3 regions of the Polaromonas sp. P3_B1 genome follow, and region 2 is predicted to be linked to each of the others. Evidence: predicted binding sites of a transcription regulator. Region 2 holds the regulator's gene; each other region holds the start of a gene.

Region 1 (5,200 bases), on a different contig from region 2:
ATCATCTCCATGCGAACACGGCCGCCGGGCGCCCCCATCATGCTGGGGGGCTTGAGGTGGTTGTAGAGCTGCATCACGGTCTTGACGTAGTTTTTGGTTTCGGGGTAGTTGGGGATCTTGTTGCCCGCGCGCTGAACGGCGCCCTCGCCGGCGTTGTAGGCGGCGATCGCCAGCTCGAGCTGGCCGGGGAACATGGCGATCAGGTCGCTGAGGTAGCTGGAGCCGGCCCGGATATTGGTCTTGGGGTCGGTGAGCTTTTTGTGGACCGTGGAATCCTTGCTGGCCCGCACACCGTAGCGCTCCGCCGTCGGCGGGATCAGCTGCATCAGGCCGACAGCGCCTTTGGGCGAGACGGCCTGGGTGTTGAAGCCCGATTCGGTGGCGATGAGCGCTTGCAGCAGTTCGTAGTCGATGCCGTGTGTGACGGAAGCCTCTCGCAGCAGGTGTTTGACGGCCTTGTAATTGGGCGACACGTCGAAGTAGGCCAGCAGCTTGGGCGGCGCGGCAGCCACGCCGGTGGCGCGGTTGGCGCCGCTGCCCACGGCCTTGCCGCTGCGGCCGGTGTTGCTGCCGTCGGCGCTGAAGCTTTCGCTGCCGCGGAAGAAGAGCTCATAGCGCTCGTCCAGCCGCACGGCCGAAAAATGCGCAATGCCGTCCTTGTCGACATAACCCCAGATGTCGGCATGGGCGGGCCGCTGCGACAGCAGCATCAGCATGCCCAACAAAAGTCCAAGCCAGAGCCTGGGCTTGCCAGAGAAAATATTCATAAACAAGAAATCCATCATGTCGTCAGGGCTTGATCGCAAACACAATTTTTGCAACAGCCCCGCTTATCACCACAAAGAGCACAAACACCATACCGCGGTACATCCATTTGAGCGGCTTCAGACGCTCATCCATCGCTTCCATGTGGCGCTTGGCATTTTTGACCTGTGCATCGGAAGCCGAACTCATGCGTTCGAATTCCACCTGCATCTGCCGGTCAATTTCCGCCAGCCTTTTTTTATCCACGGTCTCCGCGCCGCTCATTTTTTGCAGTTCCGCCAGCAACAGCTCCGTCTTGCGGCTGGACTCCCTGCGCGATTCGGCAGCTTGCTCCCGCTGCAGCGCCGCGTCAATTCCTTCAAAGTGGTGCCAGCCCTTAACCCTGGGCGCGCCGGCTTTATCCGCTATCACCTGAACCGCACGCAGGACAAGCTCTGGCTTTTCCTTCAAAAAATCGCAGCCGATTTCCAGCAATCGCGACTTGGATCGAAATTGAGGGCCGGCCCAGTGAAGGGCTCCAGCCACGTGGGCCGGCCTCAATTGCTCAAACCTTGCCGAATCCAGCGCCAGCATCAAAACTGATCTTTTCTTCCCTTTGTCCTCGATCTGACTGAGATCGACACCCAGAACATGGTTCCAGGCGATAACGGGCAAACCGCTGTACATCAAACCTGCGGAATCCACCCGCAACGCGCCGCCGGACCGTAAGGCAGGATACGCACAAGCCAACAGGCTGCAGGTGTACACAAGTAACAACCCCGCCAGACCGGCCAACAAGGCGGCCGGGGCAAATTTCCCATCCAGCCAGCACACCTTGGCCAGAAACCCGAAGCCCCACAACATCAAGCAAATCACGGCAAGAAGGCAAGCCCAGCGAAACCAGCGAAATGGAACCATCAACGAGCTTGCGTTAAACGCCACAGCCGCCTGGGCGGCCTTCTTCTCCACCCTCCGTTTACGCCTGTCAATGGCGTTTTCTGACAGCACGGCAAAATACAGGCCGCCGGCACCCACCGCAAAACCCACGACAGCCCTTGCGAATTCATGGGTCGCCAACGCGATCGTCGCCCAGAACGCGGCAACGACCAGCACTACCATGCCCGCGACGCGGCCAATCGACAGCAAAAACCTCAAACATCCACCTCAACGCTGTCGCCGTGCAACTCCATCAGTTCGCGGCGCGCCGCGGCTTCGCCCTTGCCCATCAGCTTGGTGATCAGGGTCTCGGTTTGCAGGAAATCCTGATTGCCCAGTTGCACGGGCAACAAACGGCGGGTATCCGGATTGAGCGTGGTTTCCCAGAGTTGTTCCGCGCTCATTTCACCCAGGCCCTTGAAGCGGCTGATGCTCCAGGCGCCTTCTTTCACGCCATCTTTGCGCAATTTATCCAATATGGCGGTCAATTCGCCTTCATCAAGGGCATAAAACTTCGAAGCCGGTTTTTTGCCCCGTGCCGGCGCGTCCACCCGGAACAGCGGCGGCCGCGCGACATACACATTACCCGATTCGATCAATTTGGGGAAATGGCGGAAAAACAGCGTGAGCAGCAACACCTGAATGTGGGAGCCGTCCACGTCGGCGTCGCTCAGGATGCAGACCTTGCCGTAGCGCAGGCCTGAGAGGTCGGGCGTGTCGTTGGGGCCGTGCGGGTCCACGCCGATGGCGACCGCGATGTCGTGGATTTCGGTGTTGGCGAACAGGCGGTCGCGCTCGACCTCCCAGGTGTTCAGCACCTTGCCGCGCAGCGGCAGGATGGCCTGGCTTTCCTTGTCGCGGCCCATTTTGGCGCTGCCGCCGGCCGAGTCGCCCTCCACCAGGAAAACTTCGTTGTGCGCCAGGTCGCGGCTTTCGCAGTCGGTCAGCTTGCCGGGCAGCACGGCCACGCCCGAGCCCTTGCGTTTTTCGACTTTCTGGCCGGCCTTCTGGCGGGTCTGCGCGGCTTTGATGGCGAGTTCGGCGAGCTTGCGGCCGTAATCGACGTGCTGGTTGAGCCACAGCTCCAGTGTGGGACGGACAAAGCTGGACACCAGGCGCACCGCGTCACGCGAATTGAGGCGTTCCTTGATCTGGCCCTGGAACTGCGGGTCCAGCACCTTGGCGCTCAGCACATAGCTGGCGCGGGCAAAAACGTCTTCAGGCAGCAGCTTGACGCCCTTGGGCAGCAGCGAATGCAGGTCGATAAAGCTCTTGACGGCGTTGAAGAGGCCGTCACGCAGCCCGCTTTCGTGGGTGCCGCCGGCGCTGGTCGGGATCAGGTTGACGTAGCTCTCGCGCATGGGCTGGCCGTCTTCGGTAAAGGCCACGCACCACTGCGCGCCCTCGCCTTCGGCAAAGCTGTCGTGCTGGGCATCGGCAAAACCCTCGCCCTCAAACATCGGGATGACCGGATCGCCCGTCAGGGTCTGCATCAGATAGTCGCGCAGGCCGCCTTTGTAAGACCAGGTCTGGGTTTCCTTGGTTTTCTCGTTGGTCAGCGTGACGGTGACGCCGGGCATGAGCACGGCCTTGCTGCGCAGCAGGTGCGTGAGTTCGGCCATGGGCAGCGCGGCCGATTCGAAGTATTTGGCGTCGGGCCAGGCGCGGACGGTGGTGCCGGTCTTGCGGTCGCCTTCGCCCTGCTTGCGCAGGTGCAGCTTCTCGATCACATCGCCGCCGGAGAACACCAGCCTGGCAACCGTGCCTTCCCGGTAAGTGATAAGTTCCAGCCGCTTGGACAACGCGTTCGTCACGCTGACGCCCACGCCGTGCAGGCCGCCCGAGAAGCTGTAGGCGCCGCCCTTGCCCTTGTCGAACTTCCCGCCGGCGTGCAGCCGGGTGTACACCAGCTCGATCACGGGCGCCTTTTCTTCGGGATGAAGGCCGAAGGGAATACCGCGGCCGTCGTCTTCGATGCTGACCGATCCGTCGGTGTGCAGCGTGACCTTGATCTTCTTGCCGTGGCCGGCCAGGGCCTCGTCGGCGGAGTTGTCCAGGACTTCCTGGATGATGTGCAGGGGGTTATCGGTGCGCGTGTACATGCCCGGGCGCTGCTTGACGGGCTCCAGGCCCTTGAGCACGCGGATCGAACCTTCGGAATATTCGGTGGGTAGTTTGTCAGCCATGGCAGATGAAAGAATTGCCGCAATTGTAGTCGGGCCTGCAAAAGTCACTGTACAAACATACAGCCTCTCGATTTTGAACGCTGAAGCAAGGGCGCTCGCGGCAGCATTTCGCCATTTTCGTTACAGTCGGCGGATACCCTCTTTTCGCCGACCCAAGGCCTTTCCTTTTCGCCCTTGCCGCGACCACCATGACCACCGACACCCCCAAACTCTCCATGCAGCAGGTGCTGATTTGCGGCGCCACCATCGTCACGCTGTCCATGGGCATACGCCACGGCTTTGGGTTGTGGCTGCAGCCCATCACCCAGGCCCAGGGCTGGACGCGCGAGACCTTTGCCTTCGCGCTGGCGGTGCAAAACCTGTCCTGGGGCGTGTTCGGCATCTTCGCCGGCATGGCGGCCGACCGCTTCGGCGCTTTCCGCGTCATCGTGGTGGGTGCCCTGCTGTATGCGCTGGGCCTGGTGGGCATGGCGCTGTCACCTACCGGCTTTTTGTTCACCATGACGGCCGGGGTGCTGATAGGCGCGGCGCAGGCCGGAACCACCTATGCGGTGATCTACGGCGTGATAGGCCGCAACATCTCGGCGGAAAAGCGTTCCTGGGCCATGGGCGTGGCCGCGGCGGCGGGCTCTTTCGGCCAGTTCCTGATGGTGCCGGTCGAGGGCCTCCTGATCAGCGGCCTGGGCTGGAAAGAGGCGCTACTGGTGCTCAGCGGCGCGGTGCTGCTGATCGCGCCGCTGGCCCTGGGCCTGCGCGAGGGCGGTTTTGGCGGCGGCCAGCCCGCCAAACGCGAACAGACCATCGCCCAGGCGCTGCGCGAGGCCTTCAAATACCCGAGTTTCCAGCTGCTGATGGCGGGCTATTTCGTCTGCGGCTTCCAGGTGGTGTTCATCGGCGTGCACATGCCCAGCTACCTCAAGGACAAGGGCTTGTCGCCCCAGGTGGCCAGCTACGCGCTGGCGCTGATCGGGCTGTTCAACGTTTTTGGCACTTACATCGCCGGCTCACTGGGCCAGAAAATGGCCAAGCGGAAAATCCTGGCGACGATTTATTTCTCCCGCGCGGTGGTGATCGCCGTGTTCCTGGCGGCCCCGCTGAGCCCGCTGAGCGTGTACATCTTCGCCAGCCTGATGGGCTTGCTATGGCTGTCAACGGTGCCGCCGACCAACGCGGTGGTGGCGCAGATCTTCGGCATCCAGCATCTGTCGATGCTGGGCGGCTTCATATTCTTCAGCCACCAGATCGGCTCCTTCATGGGCGTGTGGCTGGGCGGCTATTTATATGACCGCACCGGCAGCTACGACATCGTCTGGTACATCGCCATCGCCCTCGGC
Region 2 (7,078 bases):
ACTCAAGCCTTCGGAACCCGGTATCGCGTCGGCAGGCGTCGGCAACACCCGCCCTGCGACGCAGCGACTTGCGCGAACCACCTGGATGCCCGCAGCCTGGGCCTTGAGCAAGGCCGCCTCCAGCTCATGGTGCAGGCTGCCGTTGCCGGTTCCTGCCACCACCAGACCCTGCACGCCCTCTGCCTGCAGAGCCCGAACGACAGCGCCGCCGGCTCCGGCGTAATTCATGATGATTTCTACCCGAGGCACGGCGGCGGCTCCCGCCAGGCTGGCGATGCTTTGGGCGGCGGCCTGCGCACGACCGGCTTGGGCTTGCGGCCAGTTTCGCAGCAACCGGAGTTGCCCCTCCTCCACGTACCCTATGGGGCCGGCGTCGCCCGAACTGAAAGGGTCGAGCCGGTAGGTATGCACTTTCTGTACATCCGCAGCGCCATGGATGACGCCCGCGCACACCGCGACCACGCCCCGCGCGCCTGCATGCCGCGCCACTGCCACCGCGTCAAGCAGGTTTTGAGGCCCATCGGGAACCAGGGCCGTGGCTGGCCGCATCGCGCAGGTCAGAACTACCGGCTTGGCTGGCGCGAGCAGCGCCTGCAGAAAAAAAGCGGTCTCTTCAAGCGTATCGGTTCCATGCGTGATGACGATGCCCTGAACATCCGCTTGCGCCAGGAAATGGCTCACGCGCTCTGCCAGCTTGCCCCACACCGCAAAACTCATGTCCTTGCTGTCGACCTGCGTGACCTGCTCCGTAAGCACCGAGCCGGCTTGCGCCACAGCCGGGACAGCGGCGAGCAGTTCCTCGACACCCACCTGGGCGGCGGTGTAGCCGATGTTATCCGACGCACTGGCTGCCCGCCCGGCAATGGTGCCGCCGGTGCCCAGAATCACAATATTTTGAGGGTGCATGGAAAGTGGTCTTGCAATCTTTTAAAAACTGGATGAAAATACAGGTACTGGATATTAAAACAGGTCACGGGCTACGAACCGCTGTTCACCCAGACCTGACTGAGAACCAAGGAGTCCCGCCATGAGCATCCTCGCCGATTTTCCGCATTTTCCCTCCGAAGGCCCCAAGCTCACGGCGCGCCAGCAACAAATCCTTGAACTGATCCAGAGCGCCATCGCACGCACCGGCGCACCACCCACCCGCGCCGAAATCGCCAACGAACTGGGTTTCAAATCCGCCAATGCCGCCGAAGAACACCTGCAGGCCCTCGCCCGCAAAGGCGTCATTGAACTCGTCAGCGGCACTTCCCGCGGCATACGCCTGCGCGGCGACACTCTGCGCTCCATCAACGAATCGCGCACCAAACAGTTTTCCCTGCCGTTGCAAAGCCTGGCCCAACTCGCCCTACCTCTGGTAGGGCGGGTTGCTGCTGGCAGCCCGATTCTCGCGCAGGAACATATCGAACAAACCTATTATTTTGAAAGCGGCCTGTTCCAGCGCCAGCCCGATTACCTGCTCAAGGTTCGCGGCATGAGCATGCGCGACATCGGCATCATGGACGGCGACCTGCTGGCCGTCAAACAGGCCAAGGAAGCCAAGAACGGCCAGATCGTCRTGGCCCGCCTGGGTGATGAAGTCACCGTCAAGCGCTTTCGCCGTAACAAGAATCTTATTGAGCTCTTGCCCGAAAACCCCGACTTCAAAACCATTGTGGTCGAGCCCGGTGAGCCGTTTGAACTCGAAGGCCTGGCTGTCGGCTTGATACGCAACACCATGCTGATGTAACCCGTTGATCCGGCCACGCACCAGGTGGCGGGCGTTTGGCCGTTGCGGCCAACACCCTGGTGCGCGGCCCCGCCGGCCCAGTCTCTTTGCCGGTTCGAAATCCTGCCTGTGTAAACCTCTCTCATACAGGAGTTCATCATGGGAATCGTCAGTTTTTCACACTCACCCCTTCTGTCCATCCTGCTGGCTCCCGCGCAGGCGCTGGCAGCCTGGTTTGTCCCCGCAACCAGGTCCGGCCGATATTCCGCCCCTGCCCGTGCCCAGCGCGCAAACGGCCAGCTGGCATTGCCTTTTTCTTCGGGTGCCGCCGCGGCCCTGCGCGAAACCACCCCAGCCGGCAAGGCCATGCCTAAACGCCCTGCGCCCAGCCGCCTGCGCATCGTGCGCGAATTCGACGCCAATGTCGGCCCGACCTGCGCCGGCCGCATGGTCATCTCGGGCCGCATGGCCGACGTCTGCGCGGAGCTTGATCGCATGGCCCAGCGCGAGGCCGCGCTGCAGTAAACAGTAAGCCCCGCCCACCCTTGCCCCCCTGCGGCAAAGGCCCATGAGCCTGCGCGGCGCGCGGCCGCCAGACTGAAATACCGCAGCAGGTTTCCTGGCGATACAAAATGAGTACGTTCGGGTAGCCCTTCCCGCAAGGAAGAAAAATCTTGCAGGCACAATATCGGCATGAATATTGTGATCCTCGACGACTACCAGGACGCAGTGCGAAAACTGAACTGCGCTGCCAAATTGGAGGCCTATCCCGCCAAGGTCTACACCAACACCGTCAAAGGCATAGGACAGCTGTCCGTCAGGCTTAAGGATGCCGACGTCATCGTCCTTATCCGGGAACGGACCCAGCTCAATCGCCAGGTCATCGAAAAACTGCCCAAACTCAAGCTGATCGTGCAGACCGGCCGCGTCGGAGGGCACATCGACGTTGCGGCCTGCACCGAACGTGGCATCGCGGTGGCCGAGGGCACCGGCTCGCCCACGGCACCCGCAGAATTGACCTGGGCGCTGGTCATGGCCGCCACGCGCCGCATCCCGCATTACGTGGCCCACCTCAAGCACGGCGCCTGGCAGCAGGCCGGCCTCAAATCAGCCTCCATGCCGCCTAATTTCGGCATAGGCACCGTCCTCAAAGGCAAGACGCTGGGCATCTGGAGCTACGGCAAGATCGGGCAAATCGTCGCCGGCTATGGCCGGGCTTTCGGCATGCGGGTCATCATCTGGGGCCGCGACGCCTCACGCGAACGGGCCCAGGCCGACGGCTATGAAGTCGCGGCAAGCAAGGCCGAGTTTTTTGAGCAAAGCGACGTGCTGAGCCTGCACCTGCGCCTGAACGACGAAACCCGGGGCATCGTGACACTGGAAGACCTGTCGCGCATGAAGACCACCGCCCTGCTGGTCAACACTTCGCGCGCCGAACTCATAGAGCCCGAGGCGCTGATTGCGTCACTCAACCGCGGCCGCCCCGGCCTGGCGGCGATCGACGTGTTTGAATCCGAGCCCATCTTGCAGGGCCATGCCCTGCTTCGCCTCGAAAACTGCATTTGCACGCCGCACATCGGCTATGTGGAACAAGACAGCTACGAGCTCTACTTTGGCGCGGCTTTTGACAACGTCGTCAATTTCATCAAGGGCACGCCTACCAACATCGTGAATCCAGGCGCCCTGCAAGTGCGGCGCTGAGGCGGCGCGCCGCACCTAAAGCAGCCCCTCCTAAGCCTTCGGGGGCGGAGCGTCGAGGTCGAATTCGATAAGGTTGCTGAAATCCCCGGCTTCGGGTGGCAGGCCCGCCACCGCAATCGCCGGCAGCGGTGCAAGAGCCTCGTCGACTCCCTGACTCAGGTCAATATCCAATCCCAGCCGCGGCGAAACGGGTGGTCGCGTCAGGTCGGTGCTCGGCGCAATTTCAGTGGAGAAGCCGGGAGCCACCGCAACGGGAAGAGCCACAGGAAGCGGCGGCGGCATTTCCTGGAGCCGGGCGGACAAAGGCAGGATGTTGGTCGGGCCGAAGCTGCTCGCTTGCGGCTGGGTGGGCAGAACAGGCGCCTGCGCAGCGGCATCCTCCCCGGCGGCTACGGGCCGGGCAATGATCTTCTTCGCGATGGAGTGCAGCAACAGCAGTTCGCGGTAAGCCGCAAGGCTGAAAACCTCGCTGCGCGAATCGGGTTTGCGAAAGATCGACTCTTCCAGCACGTCCAGCACCTTGGGCGTGGGCCACAGCGACTCGATGCGCGTAAGGGCTGAGACGTAGAACTCCAGGCCGTGCGTGTCCATCGCATAGTCGTCGAAGGCCGGCACCTGGGCATTGAACATGCGGTGGAACTCCTTGCGCAGTGCATCGTAGTCGTCCTTGCGGCCCAGGCTGTGGTATAGGTCGAACAAGTCCAGGTAGACCAGCGCGCTCGTCTCCACGTTGTCCGTGATGTGCAGCCGCAGCACGTCCACCGCCTTGTCGGGATGGCCCAGCGACACGAAAAAGTCCGCCTGCTGCTGCACATCAAAAAGCTCTTCGGCATTGACGATACGGGGCATGCCGCTGAAACCGCCCAGGCTTGGGAGGAACTCGGGGCGGTCCGCAGCAGCATCAGCCGGCCGGGCCTGCTGCGATGCCGGCCCGGCCGCGGGCAACTTGCGCGTACTGTCGAAATCAAGCGCTTCCAGGTCCAGGTCCACCCCTGCGTTATGCGGCTGGCCTCCTTGAGCCGGCATCACACCTGCGGACCGGGAGGCCGGCCCCGTGACATCCGCAAACTCGCTGGGCTTGTCGTGACCGGCCTCCCCGTCCCACCACGGACTCAGGCGCAGCGCATACCGCCGGTTGCGCGTCCATAACCACCCCACCGCCAGCAGCGCGAGAAGCAAAACACCACCCAGGCCATACACCAGCCAGTTGCTATAACGCTCCTGCCGCGCCTGCTCCAGTTGCCCTCGCAGCTCCATCACGGCCTGTTCCGTCTTGCGGCTTTGCGCCAGCATCGCGGCTACATCGGACTCCAGCGACTTGAGGCGCTGGCTGTCGCGCACCATGTCCTGCGGCTGGGCGTTGAGCGCCTGCCACAACGCGGCCGCGGCGGCCCGTTGCTGGGCATCGGCCGCTGGCAGCGTCAGCAATTCCGGCGACGAACGAAGGACAGGGTCACGTTCGATGGACAAATCAACAGGGGCCAGTTGCAGGCGAGCCCGCGATTTACGCTCCGGCACGGGAGCCGCCACCTTGGCAGGGGTGCGGCCAGGCGGCGCGGCCAGCGAAGAGGCCATCGCTGTGCCAGCTCGGGTTTGCGGCTTCGCTTTTGATGCGGCGGCGCGAGTCGGCGTTGCCGCGCCGGGCTGCGCTGGGGCTGCCGCCGCAACAGCTGCCGCCTGCGGAAGGGTTGAGGGCGCCGGTCCGGTGTTGTCGCCCAGCATCTCGGCCAGCAGGACGTACCTTCGCGAATTCTTTTGCAGGCAGCCCTCGCGCGCGTACAGCGTCACGACTGGCTCGTCGAGCACGACCGTCGTGCGGATGCGGACCAGGACCTCACCGCTACCGTCGCCCGGCGAGACCGAGGTAAGCACCTTGCCGGGGGAAACCTGGCTGTCGCCGAAAAACACCTCAGCGGACAGGCAGACAGCAGAAGGATTTTCAGTGCCGTCCAGTTGGGCGGAGAGCGTGAGGTCCAAGGGCCGGCCCACAATGGCCGGTCCGCGCACGCGGCCCAGGGATGCGGCCGAAGTGCTGGCGGCCAGCCCCAACAGCAAAGCGCCAAGCAGGCATTTCAGAAACTTCTCGGCGGATTTCATGGGCTGGCCGGATTTTGCCATGCGGCTTCGCCGAAAGACGCTCAGCCATAATTCGCCCATGAAAGTAAATTTTGCAAATGTGGGAATAGTTGGCACCGGTGCGATGGGACGCGGCATAGCGCAAATCGCGGCGCAGGCGGGGAGCACCGTCAGGCTGATGGACGCGCAGGCTGGCGCAGCTGAAAAGGCCCGCGAGGCCATCTGCATCCAATGGGACAAGCTGGTCGAGAAAGGTCGCCTCGAAGCCGCCGCGGCCGCCGGGCACAAAGATCGACTGGTGCTCGCCGGCACTTTGGCCGACCTGGCGGGCTGCGACCTCGTCGTTGAGGCCATCGTGGAGCGCCTGGACGTCAAGCGCGCGCTGTTCGCGGAGCTGGAGGCCCTGGTGTCCGAAAGTGCAGTCCTGGCCAGCAACACATCCTCGCTGTCGGTAACGGCCATCGCGGCAGGGCTCAAGCACCCCGGACGCCTGGCCGGTTTTCACTTCTTCAACCCGGTCCCGCTCATGAAAGTGGTCGAAGTGATTGCGGGCCTGAAAACAAGCCCGGCTGTATGCGAAAGCCTCAGCCAATACGCCCGGCAGATGGGCCATACGCCTGTGCAGGCGCAGGACACACCGGGCTTCATCGTGAACCACGCTGGCCGGGGTTACGGCACCGAGGCGCTGCGCATCGTCAGCGAAGGCGTCACCGATTTCGCCACCATAGACCGCATCCTGCGCGACCAGGCCGGCTTCAAGCTGGGCCCCTTCGAGCTCATGGACCTGACCGCCCTCGACGTCTCCCACCCGGTGATGGAGTCGATTTACCACCAATACTACGAAGAAGCCCGCTACCGCCCCAGCGTGATCACCGCGCAGCGCCTGGCCGGCGGCATGCTGGGACGCAAGACGGGTGAAGGCTTTTACCGATATTCCGATGGCGCCATGCAGGTGCCCGCCGAGCCAGCCGCTCCCCAGGTGGACGAACTCCCACCAGTGTGGGTCTCGCCCCGGGCCTCGCGCCGCGCTGAACTGCTGCAGCTGCTCAAGAACCTGGGCGCCAGGATCGAAACCGGCGCCTCCGCCTCGCCGCAGGCCCTCACGCTGGTCGCGCCGCTCGGTTTTGACATCACCACCGTCGCCGTGGTGGAGCGCCTGGACCCGGCGCGCACCGTCGGCATCGACATGCTGATCGACGACGCGGCCACCAAGCGGCGCGTGCTGGCCACCAACCCGGCCACACGCAGCGACATGCGCGACGCAGCGCACGCTCTTTTCGCCCGCGACGGCAAGCCGGTCAGCGTGATCCGCGACAGCGGCGGCTTTGTCACACAGCGCGTGGTGGCCACCATCGTCAACATCGCCAGCGACATCTGCCAGCAAGGCATCTGCAGCCCAAAGGACCTGGAAACCGCCGTGACCCTAGGGCTCGGCTACCCCCTGGGCCCGCTGGCCATGGGCGACCGCTACGGCCCCACCAACGTGCTGGAAGTGCTGTTCAACATGCAGACCGTTTACGGCGACCAGCGCTACCGCCCCTCCCCCTGGTTGCGCCGCCGCGGCGCCATCGGGCTCAGCCTCATGCATAA
Region 3 (7,078 bases), on a different contig from region 2:
GGCCAGCCGCTGGCGCTGCACCGCCATGCGGGTTACGACCACGGCTACTACTTCATCGCCACCTTCATGGCCGAGCACCTGCGCCACCATGCGCGGCACCTGGGTCTGGGCAGTGCGGCCTGAGGCCATAAGCTCACCCTAAGGCACGGCAAATACAATGCAGCGCTATGCCGCTGCGCCCCGCATCCTCCGCCTCACCTGCCTCGTCGTTCGCAACGCGGCCCGCCCCCCTGCCAACCGTTCGGCAAGCGCCCGGCATGCGCCCCCTGTGGCTGGTGATCGTGTCCAGCCTCTGGATCGCCACCGTGTGCAACGTGGCGCTGTGGCGCGAGCTGTTTCGCCTGCCCGGCCTCAGCGGAGGCCAGGCGGTTGTCATCAGCGTCGCGCTGGTACTGGTGATCACGCTGGCCACCACAGCCCTGCTAAGCCTGCTGGCCTGGCGCTGGACGCTCAAGCCGGCCATCACCCTGTTCCTGCTCTCGGCGGCCTTCGGTGCCTATTTCATGATGGCCTACGGCGTGGTCATCGACAAGACCATGATGGTCAACACCCTGCAGACCGATGTGCGCGAAACCCGCGACCTGTTGAACTGGCGTTTGCTGGCCACGGTGCTGGTGCTGGCGGTGCTGCCGCTGGTGCTGCTGTGGCGGCAAAAAGTCAGACGCGCCAGCGCCGCGCGGCAATTGCTCGGCAACTTTGCCACCCTGGCCGGCGCCTCTGTGCTGCTGGTGCTGGTGGTGTTTCTGTTTTTCCAGAGCATTGCGTCTGTGATGCGCAACTACACCCATGTGCGCTACCTGATCAACCCGCTCAATTCCTTTTACGCGCTGGGCTCCATCGCGGCCAAGCCTTTCCAGCGCGATGAATCCGTGGTGCTGCCGCTCGGTGAAGACGCCAAGCTGGGCGCCAGCTACAACGCGCAAAACAAGCCGCCGCTGTTGCTGCTGGTGCTGGGCGAGACAGCGCGCAGCGGCAACTTCTCGCTCAACGGCTACGCCCGCCCCACCAACCCGCTGCTCGCCAAAGAGAATGTCGTGAGCCTGCGCAATGCCTGGTCCTGCGGCACCAGCACGGCAGCCTCCGTGCCCTGCATGTTCTCCCACTTCGGGCGCGAAGCCTACGACTCGCGGCCGGCCAATTACGAAGGCCTGCTCGACGTGCTGCAGCGCGCGGGCCTCGCCGTGCTGTGGATAGACAACCAGTCGGGCTGCAAGGGCGTGTGCGACCGCGTGCCCAACGTCAACACGGTGCAGTTGCAGGTGCCCGGCCTGTGCGACAGCGGCGAGTGCTTTGATGAAGTGATGCTGCAGGGCATCGACGAGCGCATCGCCGCGCTGCCCGCTGAGCGACGCGCCAAGGGCGTGGTGGTTGTGATGCACCAGATGGGCGGCCACGGCCCGGCCTACTACAGACGCTCGCCGCAGGCCGTCAAAAAATTCCTGCCCGAATGCACCGACAACGCGCTGCAAAGCTGCAGCCGTGAAGGCCTGGTCAATGCGTATGACAACAGCATCGTCTACACCGACAAGCTGCTGGCCTCGTCCATCCAATGGCTGAAGGCGCAGGAAGCGCGCAGCGCGCCCGCCCTGCTCTACCTGGCCGACCACGGTGAATCGCTGGGCGAGAACAACCTCTACCTGCACGGCATGCCCTACGGCATCGCGCCCGATGTGCAAAAGCGCGTGCCCTGGATCACCTGGCTGTCGCCCGGCTTCGAGCAGCGCAGCAAGCTGACGACGGCCTGCCTCAAGCAGCAGCTGGACGTGCCTGTCAGCCATGACAACTACTTTCATTCGGTGCTGGGCCTGATGAATGTGCAGACCAGCGTCTACAAGCCCGCGCTCGACATCTACGCGGGCTGCGCCAAGCCCTAGGCCCGCCAAGAATTCATCCGCAGATGACGCAGATTTACGCAGATTGAAAACAAGGAAACCAGCGGCTTTCGGTTCGCCATCACCAGATGCCACGTAGGGCTTTTGCGGCTTGCCCTGCGCCTCTGTGGTGATACGCCTAATATTCACATTCATCTCAATAACAATTCTCTTATGCAAGGGTTGAATATGAATATTCGCAAGGCCGTCGCCTCCGCACTCCTTCTGACATTCGCTTTCGGCGCCAGCGCCGCCGACCTGCTGGACACCGTCAAGCAGCGCGGCACGCTCAAGGTGGCCCTCGAAGGCACTTACCCCCCGTTCAATTACAAGGAAGGCGGCCAGCTCGCCGGCTTTGAAGTCGAGCTGGCCAATGCCCTGGCGCAAAAGCTGGGCGTGAAGGCCGAGTTCTCGACCAGCGAGTGGAGCGCCATCCTGGCCGGCCTGCAGGCGGGCAAGTACGACGTGGTCATCAACCAGGTCGGCATCACCGACAAGCGCAAGGAGACCTTTGATTTCTCCGAGCCCTACACCATCTCGGCCCCGCAGCTGATCGTGCGCAAGGATGAAAAGCGCGAGTTCAAGTCGCTGGCCGACCTCAAGGGCAAAAAGCTGGGCCTGGGCCAGGGCACCAACTACGCCGACATCGCCAAAAAGGTGGGAGGCATAGACGTCAAGACCTATCCCGGCGCGCAAGAGTATTTGCAGGACCTGGCACTGGGCCGCATCGACGCGGCGCTTAACGACAGCCTCTTGATCCCCTATATCGTCAAGCAGACCAAGCTGCCGCTCAAGCCCGGCGCACCCGTGGGCGATCTCGAAAAATCCGGCATCCCTTTCGTCAAGAACAACCCCAAGTTCAAGGCCGCCATCGACAAGGCAATCGCCGACCTGCAGGCCGACGGCAGCTTCGCCAAAATCTCCACCAAGTGGTTTGACCGCGACGTGAGCAAACCGCCTGTGGCGAAGTAACATCCCATCAGCCGCGCGCCTTTCTTCGGCAGGCGCCTGAAACACCCCGGCTCTTAGAACCTGTTCACGGCCTAAACGGGGCCGCGCAAGCCCCTTTTCGGGATGGGATGCAAGGCGCGGTGCGACGCCCATAGTTCACCTATGGGCTAGCGCCGCAACGCCGCAGACCGCCCGAGAAGGGGCTTGCCCTCCGGGTTGGGATGAAATCGGGCGATTGAGCCACCCAGGCCCTTGCATGGGCATTAGCCCATGCGGCGTTCCTGGTCGGCCCACTCATCCCGATTGCATCCCAACGCGGCCCCGTTTAGGCCGTGAACAGGTTCTGGGGGTTTTTATTTGTGGAGACCCCCATCATGGACTTGTCCGGCTTGACCTCTTTGCTGCGCGACGCCCTGCCGCTGATGCTCAAGGGCGCGGGATGGACGCTGCTATTGGCCGTGGCATCGATTTTTTTCGGCGCCATCGTCGGCACCCTTGTGGCCATCACGCGGCTGGCCAAGGTGCCGGGGCTGTCGCAGTTCGCGGCGCTCTACGTCAGCTGCATGCGCGGCACGCCGCTGCTGGTGCAGCTTTTTGTTATCTACTTCGGCCTGCCCAGCATAGGCATACAGTTCGACCCCATCAGCGCCGGCATCCTGGGCCTGAGCCTCAACGTGGGCGCCTACCTGTCGGAAACGATTCGCGGTGCCATCAACGGCGTGGAGCACGGCCAGTGGAACGCGGCCCGCAGCCTGGGCCTCACGCAAGCGCAGACCCTGCGCTACGTGATAGGCCCGCAAGCCCTGAGGCTGGCCGTGCCCAGCCTGTCCAACAGCCTCATCAGCCTGATCAAGGACACGTCCCTGGTCTCGGTGATCGCCGTGGGTGAGCTGATGCTCGCGACCAAGGAAGTCATCGCCACCACCTTCCAGCCCTTTCCGCTTTACCTGGCGGCCGCAGGGATTTACTGGGCCATGAGCGCTTCGTTTGAAAAGCTGCAGAGCAAACTCGAGCTGCGGCTGAACCGCAGCTATTTGCGTTAGGTTTGCCCCTTTCCCCGCTTCATCCCCTCTCCCCCTGGGAGAGGGTTAGGGTGAGGGCCGTCGGCCTCAAGCAAGCCAGCGAACTATCCATCGCCGTCAGCCCTCATCCCGGCCTTCTCCCAGAGGGAGAAGGAGCAAAAACCAACTCAGACCCACTGCTTTACTCTGCCCGTTTTTATTCCCTCTCCCTCTGGGAGAGGGCTAGGGTGAGGGCCCGCGGCTTCAAATAAGCCAGTGAAATATCCATCGCCGTCAGCCCTCATCCCCGCCTTCTCCCAGAGGGAGAAGGAGCAAAAACCAACTCAGGCCCGCTGCTTTACTCTGCCCGTTTTTATTCCCTCTCCCTCTGGGAGAGGGTTAGGGTGAGGGCCGTCGGCCTCAATCAAGCCAGCAAAATATCCATCGCCGTCAGCCCCCATCCCTGCCTTCCCCCAGAGGGGAAAGAGAAACACCCACTTCAGCTGTCGCTGATCAGCCCGCTTTGCAGTGCTTGTTCCTGGTTCCTGAAAATCGCCATCGCCGTCAGCATGCGGCTAAAACCCAGCTTGCGGTAAAACGGTTCCTTGCCGGCCACCGCATAGAGGATGATCTTCTTGTGGCCCGTTGAGAGGCCGACCAGCGAGGCAACAATCTCCTTGCCCAGGCCCACGCCCTGGTGGTCCGGGTGCACCGCGATATCGCAGATGTACGAGCAGTCCATGCCATCGGCCAGCGCGCGGCCGGCGCCAATCAGTTGCCCGCCCTCATACACAAAACTTTTGAACAGGCTGTTGGAGAACACGACTTTCAGGTCCGCCGCTTTCTTCTCGCCCAATGGCGCGATCCGGTAGAGGTGTGAGAGCGCGTCCCAGTCCACGTACTCCGATGAATGTTTCCATTCGAATGCCAAGATGAACTCCTTCAATGTTGGGCTTGCACTATAGCCCTCGCGACCCCAAGCTGCCGGGCCGTCAGAACAGGCTACCCTGCCCCGCCGCACCCGGCGGCCTGAAGCGGCTCAAGTCCAGCTCCACGCGCTGGCGGTTAAAGCCCAGGCGGTTGCAGCATTTCTCAAAGCGCTGCTTGATCAGGTCGGCCCAAAGGCCGTAGCCCTTCATGCGCGAGGCGAAATCGCTGTCGTAGTCCTTGCCGCCGCGCATTTCCTGGATGCGCGCCATGATGCGCGCGGCGCGCTGCGGGTAGTGCAGCTCCAGCCACTCCTTGAAGAGGGGCGCCACTTCCCAGGGCAGGCGGATCACCGTGTAAAACGCCGAACGCGCACCGGCCTCCCAGGCCGCCTCCAGCACATGCTCCATGTCCTCGTTCACAAAGGGAATCTGCGGCGCCACGCTGACACCCACAGGCACGCCGTGCTCGGCCAGCGTGCGAATGGTGCGCAGGCGGCGGTGCGGTGCCGCAGCGCGCGGCTCCAGCTTGCGCGCGAGCTCGCCGTCCAGCGTGGTGACGGTGATGTACACGGCGGCCAGCTTGTCGGCGGCAAGCGGTGCGATCAGGTCCAGGTCGCGCTCCACGCCGCTGGACTTGGTGATCAAAGAAAACGGGTGGCAGGTATCGCGCATCACCTCGATCAGGCCGCGCGTGAGCCGCAGCTCGCGCTCGGCCGGCTGGTAACAGTCGGTGCCCGAGCCTATGTTGAGCAGGCGCGGCACATAGCTGCGCCTGGCAAGGTCTGCGCGCAAGGCCTCGGCGATATTGCGCTTGGCAATGATTTTGGTTTCAAAGTCCAGGCCCGGCGAAAGATTCAGGTAGCTGTGCGTGGGCCGCGCATAACAGTACACACAGCCATGCTCGCAACCCCGGTAGGGATTGATGCTGTAGTCAAAAAAGATGTCGGGCGAGTCGTTGCGCACAATGGCGCTGCGGGCATCCTCCATCGTCACCGTCGTTTCCAGCCGCGGCACCTCGCCCGCCATTCCCTCTTCCAGCGTGCCCCAGCCATCATCCCAGGCAGTGCGCACATCCTTCTCAAACCGGTGCGCGATGCGCGTGGCGGTGCCGCGGCCCTTGATGGCGTGCAGGGGGATGGTGGCGTCGGACATGATACTTGAATACTGTATTTATATACAGTATAAAGTGGCCGACTACCGCCATCAAGCGCTCATCCATGTCTTATTTGTAAACATTTTTCCGGCCCCCGGCCGGGCCATCCCTCGTCTTCGTTTAAGGTTGCGGACTGGGACAAGCGCAGACGCCCGCTCACCCTTCACAACACCTCACGGAAAGAACCTCGTGGCTGGACTTTCAGAAACCGTGTTCGACACATTGACGCTTGAAGTCATTCGGAAAATCTCGCCCGCCACCGTCCTGGACATAGGCGCGGGCCAGGGCAAATACGCGGACCTGGTCAGGCAGGCCGCGCCGCAAGCCCACATACGCGCAACCGAAATCTCGGCCGACTACGTGACCCAGTTCGGACTCGCAGCCAAGTATGACGACGTCCGCGTGATGGATGCCTACGACCTGATCCACCAGCACAAAAACGAAACCTACGACCTGGTCGTGATCGGCGACTGCATAGAGCACCTGCCCAAATCCAGAGGCCTGGACCTGCTGAACTTCCTGACTTACCGCTGCGGCTACCTGCTGGTCATCGCCCCCGAGTTCAGCTACTACGACACCGCCAAAGCCAACCTGGACCACCACGAGTCCCACATCTCCGTGTGGTCCGAGCGTGACTTCACCTGGCACGACCGCTGGGCCTGGATGCGTTCAGAGGTCATGCAGTTCTTCCTGCTGCGCGGCTACCAGACCAGCCCCATGCCCTTCGACCGCCTGGTCGGGGACATCAACGCCAATCCGACCACCGTCACCCGCATGGGCACAGGCGCGCCCTTCAAGCCGGCGCACCTGCACACCAGCATCGTCTCGCACACCGAGGTGATAGACGGCAACTCTTATACCTACCGCAACTTCTAACTTCTGATGCCCCTCACAACTTCCGCGCAGGCATACGAAAAAGACCTCGGCATACTGCTCTACATCGACGACCACCCGTCCATGTATGAAGAATTCAGCTGGATCTACAAAAGCTGGATCCATTCAGGTGTCTGGCGCCGCTCCGACCTCATTGTGGTGTGCCACCCCAAGGCCTACGACCAATTGCCCGGCAACGACCCCGGCGTCATCAAGATCGTTGCCGAGCCCATCTCTCGCGAAGGGCGCTGGAAGGGCTACCACTTCATCAACTCCATCGCCTGCGTTTCAGGCGCGCAC

The links. Region 2 encodes LexA, which represses DNA repair genes until DNA is damaged. Its sites were predicted from a motif close to ACTGTATNNNNATACAGT; they were not measured.
Region 1: AC1DXS_RS06940 (DNA topoisomerase IV subunit B) is a predicted target of LexA. The motif match lies at 3,913-3,930, and genes of this name have one in related genera.
Region 3: AC1DXS_RS16260 (PA0069 family radical SAM protein) is a predicted target of LexA. The motif match lies at 5,916-5,933, and genes of this name have one in related genera.

The regions. Positions count from the first base shown of each region.
Region 1 is NZ_JBFUGK010000008.1:101,614-106,813, reverse strand. It holds gene AC1DXS_RS06950 (lytic transglycosylase domain-containing protein) at 1-767, opposite strand, end outside; gene AC1DXS_RS06945 (hypothetical protein) at 790-1,899, opposite strand; gene AC1DXS_RS06940 (DNA topoisomerase IV subunit B) at 1,896-3,866, opposite strand; gene AC1DXS_RS06935 (MFS transporter) at 4,055-5,200, shown strand, end outside.
Region 2 is NZ_JBFUGK010000044.1:32,642-39,719, forward strand. It holds gene AC1DXS_RS21285 (asparaginase) at 1-906, opposite strand, end outside; gene lexA (transcriptional repressor LexA) at 1,028-1,732, shown strand; gene AC1DXS_RS21295 (hypothetical protein) at 1,871-2,236, shown strand; gene AC1DXS_RS21300 (D-2-hydroxyacid dehydrogenase family protein) at 2,405-3,412, shown strand; gene AC1DXS_RS21305 (hypothetical protein) at 3,443-5,530, opposite strand; gene AC1DXS_RS21310 (3-hydroxyacyl-CoA dehydrogenase) at 5,568-7,078, shown strand, end outside.
Region 3 is NZ_JBFUGK010000027.1:54,479-61,556, forward strand. It holds gene fghA (S-formylglutathione hydrolase) at 1-123, shown strand, start outside; gene AC1DXS_RS16240 (phosphoethanolamine transferase) at 168-1,874, shown strand; gene AC1DXS_RS16245 (transporter substrate-binding domain-containing protein) at 2,061-2,843, shown strand; gene AC1DXS_RS16250 (amino acid ABC transporter permease) at 3,197-3,865, shown strand; gene AC1DXS_RS16255 (GNAT family N-acetyltransferase) at 4,323-4,754, opposite strand; gene AC1DXS_RS16260 (PA0069 family radical SAM protein) at 4,816-5,904, opposite strand; gene AC1DXS_RS16265 (class I SAM-dependent methyltransferase) at 6,095-6,781, shown strand; gene AC1DXS_RS16270 (DUF7164 domain-containing protein) at 6,788-7,078, shown strand, end outside.